2 regions of the Pantoea sp. LMR881 genome follow, and region 1 is predicted to be linked to the other one. Evidence: predicted binding sites of a transcription regulator. Region 1 holds the regulator's gene; the other holds the start of a gene.
The links. The regulator CRP, encoded in region 1, controls carbon source genes, mostly activating them, when cyclic AMP is high. The targets are predictions, from matches to a motif close to ATGTGANNNNNNTCACAT.
Positions count from the first base shown of each region.

Region 2: the regulator CRP is predicted to act here: its motif matches at 2,655-2,672, upstream of rbsD (D-ribose pyranase).

Region 1 is NZ_JAPVOK010000002.1:2,627,517-2,632,056, forward strand. Features, by position in the region: gene O3W44_RS14115 (hypothetical protein) at 1-204, shown strand, start outside; partial or broken gene O3W44_RS14120 (YccS/YhfK family putative transporter) at 327-2,403, opposite strand; gene crp (cAMP-activated global transcriptional regulator CRP) at 2,456-3,088, opposite strand; gene O3W44_RS14130 (OsmC family protein) at 3,393-3,800, shown strand; gene O3W44_RS14135 (LysR substrate-binding domain-containing protein) at 3,776-4,540, opposite strand, start outside.
Region 2 is NZ_JAPVOK010000002.1:2,307,021-2,311,560, reverse strand. Features, by position in the region: gene rbsC (ribose ABC transporter permease) at 1-645, opposite strand, end outside; partial or broken gene rbsA (ribose ABC transporter ATP-binding protein RbsA) at 642-2,148, opposite strand; gene rbsD (D-ribose pyranase) at 2,156-2,575, opposite strand; gene O3W44_RS12635 (YgiW/YdeI family stress tolerance OB fold protein) at 2,757-3,152, opposite strand; gene qseB (quorum sensing response regulator transcription factor QseB) at 3,315-3,986, shown strand; partial or broken gene qseC (quorum sensing histidine kinase QseC) at 3,974-4,540, shown strand, end outside.

The sequences.
Region 1 (4,540 bases):
AACCGGACGCTTGAATCATTTCAAAAATCAATGGACATTGCAATGCATCTGCTATTTTTAAGCATTGAAAAGGTGCGGGATCAGGAAGTAACCGATCCTGGCGAAGCGATGGTTAAAGATGCCGTGTTCGCGCAAACTGAATATCTCAAAGCCGGTGCAGATTTAACATTAAAGATGGTGGCAGTAGGCGATAATACGCCATAATGTTAATTCGAATCAACCTGGATTTAATAATGTTGTAATTCTTCATAGAATAAATCCATTTTTCAATTTTTGTTATTTAAAAGAGTGCGTTTTTTTAAATACGCTCTCATTCACTCTTTAAATTATTCTTTTCTTAGTTTTTTCACCAGCCAGCGGCCATGCTGTGGTCGCTGGTTCCACGCCAGAGACGAAATCGTGTGCATCACGCTCAGGTGTCCCAGAATGCGTTTTACATGTTGCTCAACGATAGTGATCGGCCCTTCATTAAGATTCTCGGGTCCTTCCAGTATATTCGTTTGCGAACCGGGACCATCATATTCCAGCCGTTGCTGACAGCGTTGCAGCGCAATCTCACATGACTGCAAATATTGTTGCGCCAGCGAGGCGGTTAACATGGTGTGCTCGCGTGCCAGAATTGTCATTGCGTTAATATGTTCGACAATAAACTGACTGTGCGTGACCCACATACGCATATCTTTTAAATATTGTGCATTAAAAGCCGGTTCCTGCATCGCCTGGTTAAGTGAGTTAAACAATGCGTTATGGGCCTGATTCACCGTTACGCGCTGATAGGCCAACTTTTCTGGCGACTGTTCAGGGCCAAGTAACATACGCAACGCTTCCTGATAGGTTTCCAGCGCATCATGTGCGTTCTGCCTCAGTAATCCGCTTTGCCACTGCGGCCACAGCCACACCATGCCACCAAAAGCAATCAGACAGCCCATTAGCGTGTCCATCAGGCGGGGCAGCAAAAACTCTGCGCCGTTCAGTGACAAGAGTTGCAGACAGTAAACCGCCGTCACGGTGAAACCGACCATTGACCAGCCGTAAAATTTGCGTGTAAACGCATAGCTGATAAAGGTAATCGCCAGCATGATCAGCAATATGAGCGATTCAGGCACCGCGAAACGCAGTGTGGCGGCGGCGATCACCAGACCGGCAAAAGGTGCCTGCGGCCCGGTGCTGAATACGTACTCGCGTTGCGCTATACCCATTTTGACTGACGAACATAATGGTCATCAGGATCCAGTAAGGTTTAGGAATATTGAAAAACATAGCCAGCGCGCTGCCAAACATCAGCATCACTGCAAAGCGCCCGGCAGTGCGTAGCGCGGCGGATTTTAGTGAGAGATAGCTGCGTAAAGCGGGGATCAGGGGCAGGCGGCGTTGGCGATCGGCCATCAGGTCGCGTTGATACAGCGGCTTGTGCGTACGCAGCACCCGCGCAATGCGGTTAAAATGATAAAGACAGAAATTGCCGACCGGGTTGTCTGGATGCTGACGCGCAATCTTTTCCAGCGCGCCGAGCTGTTTGTCCATTGAAAAGCGATCGGGCAGTTGGTGATACAAAATGTCATCAGCCAGCACGCGTAACCGCGCGGAAATCGTACTGGCGTTCCAGCGAATCACCGCTTCAGCATGGCTTTGCTCCACCAGCTTTTGCACCTCTTCCGGCTGATGCAGGCTGACAGAAATGTGTTCCTGTAAATCCAGCGCCATCTGAAAAGCGCGTTTCAGCCGCTTATGGCTTTCGTCGCCATTCGCTGACAGCATATGCATCTGCTGATAGCAGGTGTTAATCATATCGATCACTTTCTGCTGGCGCGCCAGCAAAGGAGGCAACGCTTTTTCAGGATCGGTAAGCTGGGTTAACAGGGTATATTTTGCATCGCAATAATCTGCCAGCTCGCGGTAAATCAGGCTCAGGCTTTCGCGCATCGGCTGCTCTTTCCACAGCCTGAACCAAAACCAGTTGAATACGCCGTACCACAGCGTACCGCCGATATAGAGCAGTGGCGGCACCCAAATCGGCATATGTCCCATCAAACTCAGAGTAAAAATTGCAGCAATAAGCGCACCCGGCAACAGGCGCCCATGCAGTGGACTGATTTCACCTGTCACACCGAGCAGCAGCGGCATAGCGAACAGAATGGCTGGCAACGGAATGCCCTGCAGCGTCAGCCACTGGATAAGAAAACTGCCGAGTGCGAACAAACTGCCGCCGACAATCAGGCGTTTGAAGAAGCGTTTATGCGGTGTATCCAGACCGGCAATGTTACAACAGGCGGGAACTAACGAGAACAGCAGGCCATTTTGCAGATCGTTAAACAGCCAGCCGAGCGTGACAGGCAGGCACAGCACCAGCGTCTGCCGCAGAGCATAATTGACTTCGGGGTGATAGATGATTCGACGCCACATAGGACAGCAACAATAACGGCGTGATGTTGCCATCACGCCGGAGTGACAGAAATTAGCGGGTGCCGTAAACGACGATGGTTTTGCCGTGTGCGGAGATCAGGTTCTGGTCTTCCAGCATCTTCAAAATACGGCCCACGGTTTCACGTGAGCAACCAACGATCTGGCCAATTTCCTGACGAGTAATTTTAATTTGCATGCCGTCGGGATGCGTCATGGCGTCTGGCTGTTTGGCCAGGTTAAGCAACGTCTGTGCAATGCGGCCAGTAACATCGAGAAATGCAAGGTTACCTACTTTTTCTGACGTTACCTGCAGGCGACGCGCCATTTGCGACGACAGTCGCATCAAAATATCCGGGTTAACCTGGATCAACTGGCGGAATTTCTTGTAAGAAATTTCTGCCACTTCGCACGCGGTTTTAGCACGTACCCAGGCACTGCGTTCCTGACCCTCTTCAAACAGGCCAAGCTCGCCGATAAAATCCCCCTGATTCAGATACGAAAGAATCATCTCTTTGCCTTCTTCATCTTTGATCAGAACCGCGACGGATCCTTTCACGATGTAATAAAGCGTTTCAGCTTTTTCACCTTGGTGAATCAGCGTACTTTTGGAGGGATACTTGTGAATATGGCAATGGGACAAAAACCATTCGAGTGTAGGGTCTGTTTGCGGTTTGCCGAGAACCATTCGCTATTATCCTCTGTTGTAATCGTGCCCAAAATACAGGGGGCAGTTTTCCCTGTCAGGCGATGAAAGCTTCAAGCGTTTTTCCATTCAGGAAATTATTCGGGCTGCATTCGGCGCAGTGCGCATAATTCTTCCCGGCTTCGCCATCGAGTGACGAAAAATATTTTCAGCTCTTTTTGTAGCACAGCTTTTGCCGACTGTCTTCTGTTGTCTCGCTTCAGCAAAGGGCGGATTTCTCTGGATTGCTGTTTATCAGGTGAAAGCGTACTCTGGCGGCAAAACCCCCTATTCTGGAGAAAAAAACATGCAGGCAAGAGTGAAATGGGTGGAAGGTCTGACGTTTCTCGGTGAGTCATCGTCTGGTCATCAGGTATTAATGGACGGTAATTCTGGTGATAAAGCACCAAGTCCGATGGAAATGGTATTGATGGCAGCGGGCGGTTGCAGCGCGATAGATGTGGTATCCATTTTACAAAAAGGGCGTAACGATGTGCGCGACTGCGAGGTAAAGCTTAAGTCAGAACGCCGTGAAGAAGCCCCGCGTATCTTCACGCATATCAATCTGCACTTTATTGTCAGCGGCAAAGATCTGTCGGACAAAGCGGTCGCGCGTGCGGTTGATCTTTCGGCTGATAAGTATTGCTCGGTGGCAATTATGTTGGGCAAAGGCGTGGAAATTACCCACAGCTACGAAGTCGTTGCTACCGCATAACGCCACTCATATTTGTCACAACGTTGCCGTAACAGGTTCAGAAATCGCTGTGAGCTTAAGGTGAGCGGCGATTTTTTTGGCCAGATCACGCCATAATGCGCTTCCGGGATCGCTGACAGATTGAGAATAGTCACTTCACTGCCGAAAGATCGGGCCATCGGCTGCGCCACTACCGCCAGAAAATCAGCTTCCAGCACCAGCCTCAATCCGCAGACTACCGAGTCAGTACGCAACGGTGGCGTTGTCAGGGACGGATAAAAATCCGCCATGTATTCAGAGAGTAACGGATAATATCCCATCTCCGTTTCTGGAATTATCCAACGCTGATCGCGCAGCTGATCAAAACTGCGGACGTGCTGACAGGCATGATCGCGACGCGCAATAACACAGAATGGCACGTTAAACAGCGGTTCGACATGCAGTGCTTCCAGCGGCAAATGAGAACTGAGCGAGCCAATGGCAAAATCTAATATGCCTTCGCGTAAAGGGGTCAGCAGCGTTGAAAGTTGCGCTTCTTTAATCGTAAAGCGCGTGCCGGGATAGTGCTTCTCGTAGCTTTTAATTGCGCCAGGTAAAACGGTAAACGCTAATAAAGAGGAGAGGCCAAATGCAACGGAACCTTGTGAAGAGTGATTGATAACATCAATTTCATCTGTGGCGCGCCGCAATTCTTCGAGAATAAGCTGCGTACGTGAAGCCAATACTTTTCCACTTTCTGTCAACATCACACCTTGTGCACT
Region 2 (4,540 bases), 320 kb from region 1:
AATGCCGGATAAGCGCGTTGCGGCCTCATTGCCGCCCAGCGCATAAATGTAGCGACCCAAACGGGTGTGATGCAGCATGTACCAGGCCAGCAAAAAGACGCCTGCCATCAACCACACCGGCGTTGGAATACCCAGCGGACGACCAATACCGAACCAGCCGAACAGATCGGCATTGTCGTTAAAGCCGGTATTGATCGGGCTGCCGTCGGTATACACCATGGTGACGCCGCGCAGCAGTAGCATCATGACCAGCGTGGCGATGAACGCCTGCACTTTGCCGCGTGCAATAATCGTCCCCGTTAGTGCGCCAATTGCCGCGCCTAAGGCCAGCGAGGCCGCAACGGCTACCAGAGCATTCACTTCCAGCCCCACCAGCGATGCCGCTACCGCACCGGTTAGCGCCAGTAATGAGCCGACGGAAAGGTCGATGCCGGACGTCAGAATAACCAGCGTCATGCCTACCGCCATAATGGCGTTGACCGAGGTTTGTTGCAGAATGTTGAACAGGTTAGCGACGGTAAAAAAATTCGGGCTTTGGCTGGCGACAACGGCGATCAGTACGATCAGCGCAATCAGCGATTTTTGCTCCATCAGCCAGGCTTTGCTGAACCAGCGACGGCTGGAAGGTAACGTTTGGGTACTCATACGACTAATTCCTCGCTGTGTTGCTTACCTACGGCTGCCGCCATCAGGCTCTCCTGCGTGGCATGTTCACGGTTAAACTCACCGCTTAAGCGGCCTTCGTGCATCACCAGAATGCGATCGCTCATGCCTAATACTTCAGGCATTTCCGACGACACCAGAATGATGCTGAGCCCTTCAGCCTTGAATTGATTGATTAACTGATAAATCTCTTTTTTGCACCGACATCAACGCCACGTGTCGGTTCGTCAAGGATCAGCACATTCGGGCGTGTCATCAAACCGCGCGCAATCGCCACTTTTTGTTGATTTCCGCCAGATAGCAGGCCAATGGGCTGTTCCATGGAGGGGGTTTTGACGTTGAACAGGCGGATAAAGTCGCCCACGGCCAGTTGCTCTGCGGCGTGCTTGAGGTTGCCAGCGCCGTGGCTGAAGTAACGTAAAGCGGTTAGCGACATGTTCTCTTTACTGACATGCCCAGCACCAGGCCGTCGCGCTTACGATCTTCTGAGATATAGACGATGCCGTTTGCCAGGCCGTCCTGTGGCGAACGCGTAACAATTTCTCGTTCGCCTAACCACACTTTTCCTTCGCTGCGTGGCAGTGCACCGTACAGCACCTTCATGAGTTCGGTTCGGCCCGCGCCCATCAAACCGGACACGCCCAGAATTTCACCTTTACGCAGGCAAAAACTGACGTTATGTACGCCCGGCCCACTGAGATTTTCGACTTTCAGGCGCACATCGCCTGGTGCCTGTTCGAGGTGCGGATACTGATCTTCCAGTTTTCGCCCCACCATCATTTCGATCAGGCTCTCTTCTGTCAGATCGCTAACGGCGCGTTCAGCAATAAACTGACCGTCGCGAAACACCGTAACATCATCACAAATTTCAAAAATCTCTTTCATGCGATGCGAGATATAAACGATGCCGCAGCCCTGCGCTTTGAGTTCTTTGATGACATGAAACAGCGACAGCGTTTCGGTATCAGTCAGCGCATCTGTCGGCTCATCCATAATGATGACCTGCGATTTAAAGCTCAGAACTTTAGCAATCTCGACCATTTGCTGATCGCCAATTGACAGATCGCCTACCAGCTTGTGACTGTTAAACCGCAAATTGAGTCGTTTCAGTAATGCGTCCGCTTCGGCGTACATTCGCTTCCAGTCGATGCGACCCATGCGGTTTACAAATTCACGTCCAAGAAAAATGTTCTCTGCCACGCTAAGCTGTGGGATCAGGTTGAGTTCCTGATGGATGATGCCAATGCCCGCTTCTTGCGACGCTTTCGGCCCGCTAAATGTCGTTTCGTTACCCAGCCACCGTAGCGATCCGGCATCCCGGCTGTAGATACCGGTCAGCACTTTCATCATGGTTGATTTGCCTGCGCCGTTTTCACCCACCAGCGCCATCACACGTCCGGGATAAACCGCCAGCGATGCGCCTTTCAGTGCTTTTACGCCCGGAAACGATTTCTCGATTTCTGTGAGTTGCAATAAAGGTTGCATAACGGCCTCAGAAAGTGACACCGGCGCTCAGGATGACATTCGCAAACGGAGAGCACTCCCCGCTGCGAATGACCGCCTGACTACGCTGAGTGTGTTGTTTGAACTGCTCATGGCTGGTGTAACTTACGGCAATGGTATTTCCCTGGTGCTGTTGCAAGGCTTCGAGCACAGCGATCAGTGCGCTGTGGAGCTGCGGATTGTGCAGCTTAATCTCCTCCGCAATCAGGGCACTCTCAACCTGCATCTCCAGCGCGACAGCATTGACCACCTGTATAAAATCGGGCGTACCTGGGGTAAGCGCCAAATCGATGCGCTGTGGCCCAGCCGGAATCGGCAAGCCAGCATCGGCTATGGTAAGCGTATCCGTGTGTCCCAGACGGGCAATCACAAAGGAGAGTTCAGCGTTTAACAAGCGACCTTTTTTCATCTATTCACTCCACAGCGAAACGTTTCGCTGACAGCAGTGTATGAAAAGCCGTTATCAACTCAATCGTGTAGTAAAAGAAATGTGATCGTTATCGAAACGTTTCGCGCTTAGCGGGAGGGATTTGAGTTAAGCGTGACGTGAAAGAAAAGCAGGACCACCGTAGCGGTCCTGAAGAGAAGGATTAAGGCAGTTTCTTAACGTGTTTGACGTCCAGTTCGATGCTGTTGAAATCTTTATCCAGCTCACCGGTCAGCTCAACACGGTCTTTAGGCGAAATAGTCTGGCCATTCCAGCGTTTATGGTCAATCTCCACTGTCATCGTGCCGGTTTGATCGCGGAACTGATAATCTTCGTCCCCCGTCTGCTTTTCCAGCTGGCCTCGTACCGTGATCCAGCTGTCATCTTTCATCTCTTCAGCCTGCTTTACGGTCACGACGCTGGTGCTGTCAGCATTAAATCCACCCTGTTGCACCTGCGTTTTCGGTGCGTCGGGATCAATAAATCCACCTTGCTGAGCGGCAAAAACCGGGGCGGACGCCAACATGACAATAGCTAACAGTGCAGCTTGCTTTTTCATACTTTCACCTCTTTTTATGAACCTGTTTCCGTTTTGCTGTACCCAGTTAAACACAGAGTTCTTAACGGGATCTTAAGGCGAAAAAAGAGCATTTTTTTGTGAAAGCCGCTGTACAAGCCGCGTCGTGCTTCGTATAACTCGCTTTCACTGAAGGGAAAATCGATGCGCATTTTATTAATAGAAGACGATCGCTTAATTGGCGACGGCATTAAAGCGGGGCTCAGTAAACTGGGTTTCAGTGTCGACTGGTTTATCTCTGGCGAAGCGGGGTATCAGGCATTAGAGGCTGCGCCCTGGGATGCAGTGATCCTTGACCTCTCTCTGCCAGAACGCGACGGACTGGATATTTTACGTCAGTGGCGTCAGCAGGGACACGACGTGCCGGTTTTAATTCTCACAGCACGTGATGCGCTTGATCAGCGAGTGGAAGGTTTGCAACTGGGCGCAGATGATTATCTGTGCAAACCCTTTGCGTTAACCGAAGTGGCGGCACGTTTACAGGCGCTCATTCGACGACGTCATGGCCAACTGCAACCCGAACTTCGCCATGGCAATGTAGTACTTGTACCCGGTAACCACAGCGTGATGGTGGCTGGCACCGCTGTAGAATTAAAAAGCCGCGAACTGGCGCTGCTTGAACTGTTTATGCGCAGCCCTGGCCGGGTGCTGACGCGCAGCCAGTTAGAGGAAAAGCTGTATAACTGGGACGCGGATGTCTCCAGCAACGCGGTAGAAGTTCACATTCATCACCTGCGTAAAAAACTCGGAAGCCGTTTTATTCGTACCGTTCACGGCGTAGGTTATACGCTGGGAGAGGTGGCATGCGATCAATGAGCCTGTTTCTACGCCTGGGTATTGGTGTCGTTTTGCTGCTGGGCATTTGCTGGGGCAGTGCCAGCCTGGGCGCATGGTATAAAACGCGCGAAACGCTCAACGAATTATTTGATACGCAGCAAATGTTGCTGGCTAAGCGCCTGCTCAGCCTGGATTTTACTACGCTGGATAATGTTTCACTGCCAAAAACCAGGCAGTTGCTGCGCCATCATCGCGGCGATCAGGACGACGATGCGCTGGCTTTTGCGGTCTTTAGCCGCGAGGGCAAACACGTACTGGACGATGGTGATAACGGCAAAAATTTACCGTTTGAAGCGGAGTATCAAGGTTTTCACGATACTCATCTAAACGGCGACGACGATCCGTGGCGGGTTGTCTGGCTTACTACGCCAGATAAACAGTTTCGCGTCGTGGTCGGCCAGGAGTGGGAATATCGTGATGATATGACCAGAGATTTAGTGAATGCCAGCGTCATGCCGTGGCTGATCGCGCTGCCTTTTATGTTAATTCTGCTGACTGGATTAGTCTGGTATGAGCTGCGCCCGTTGAAACAG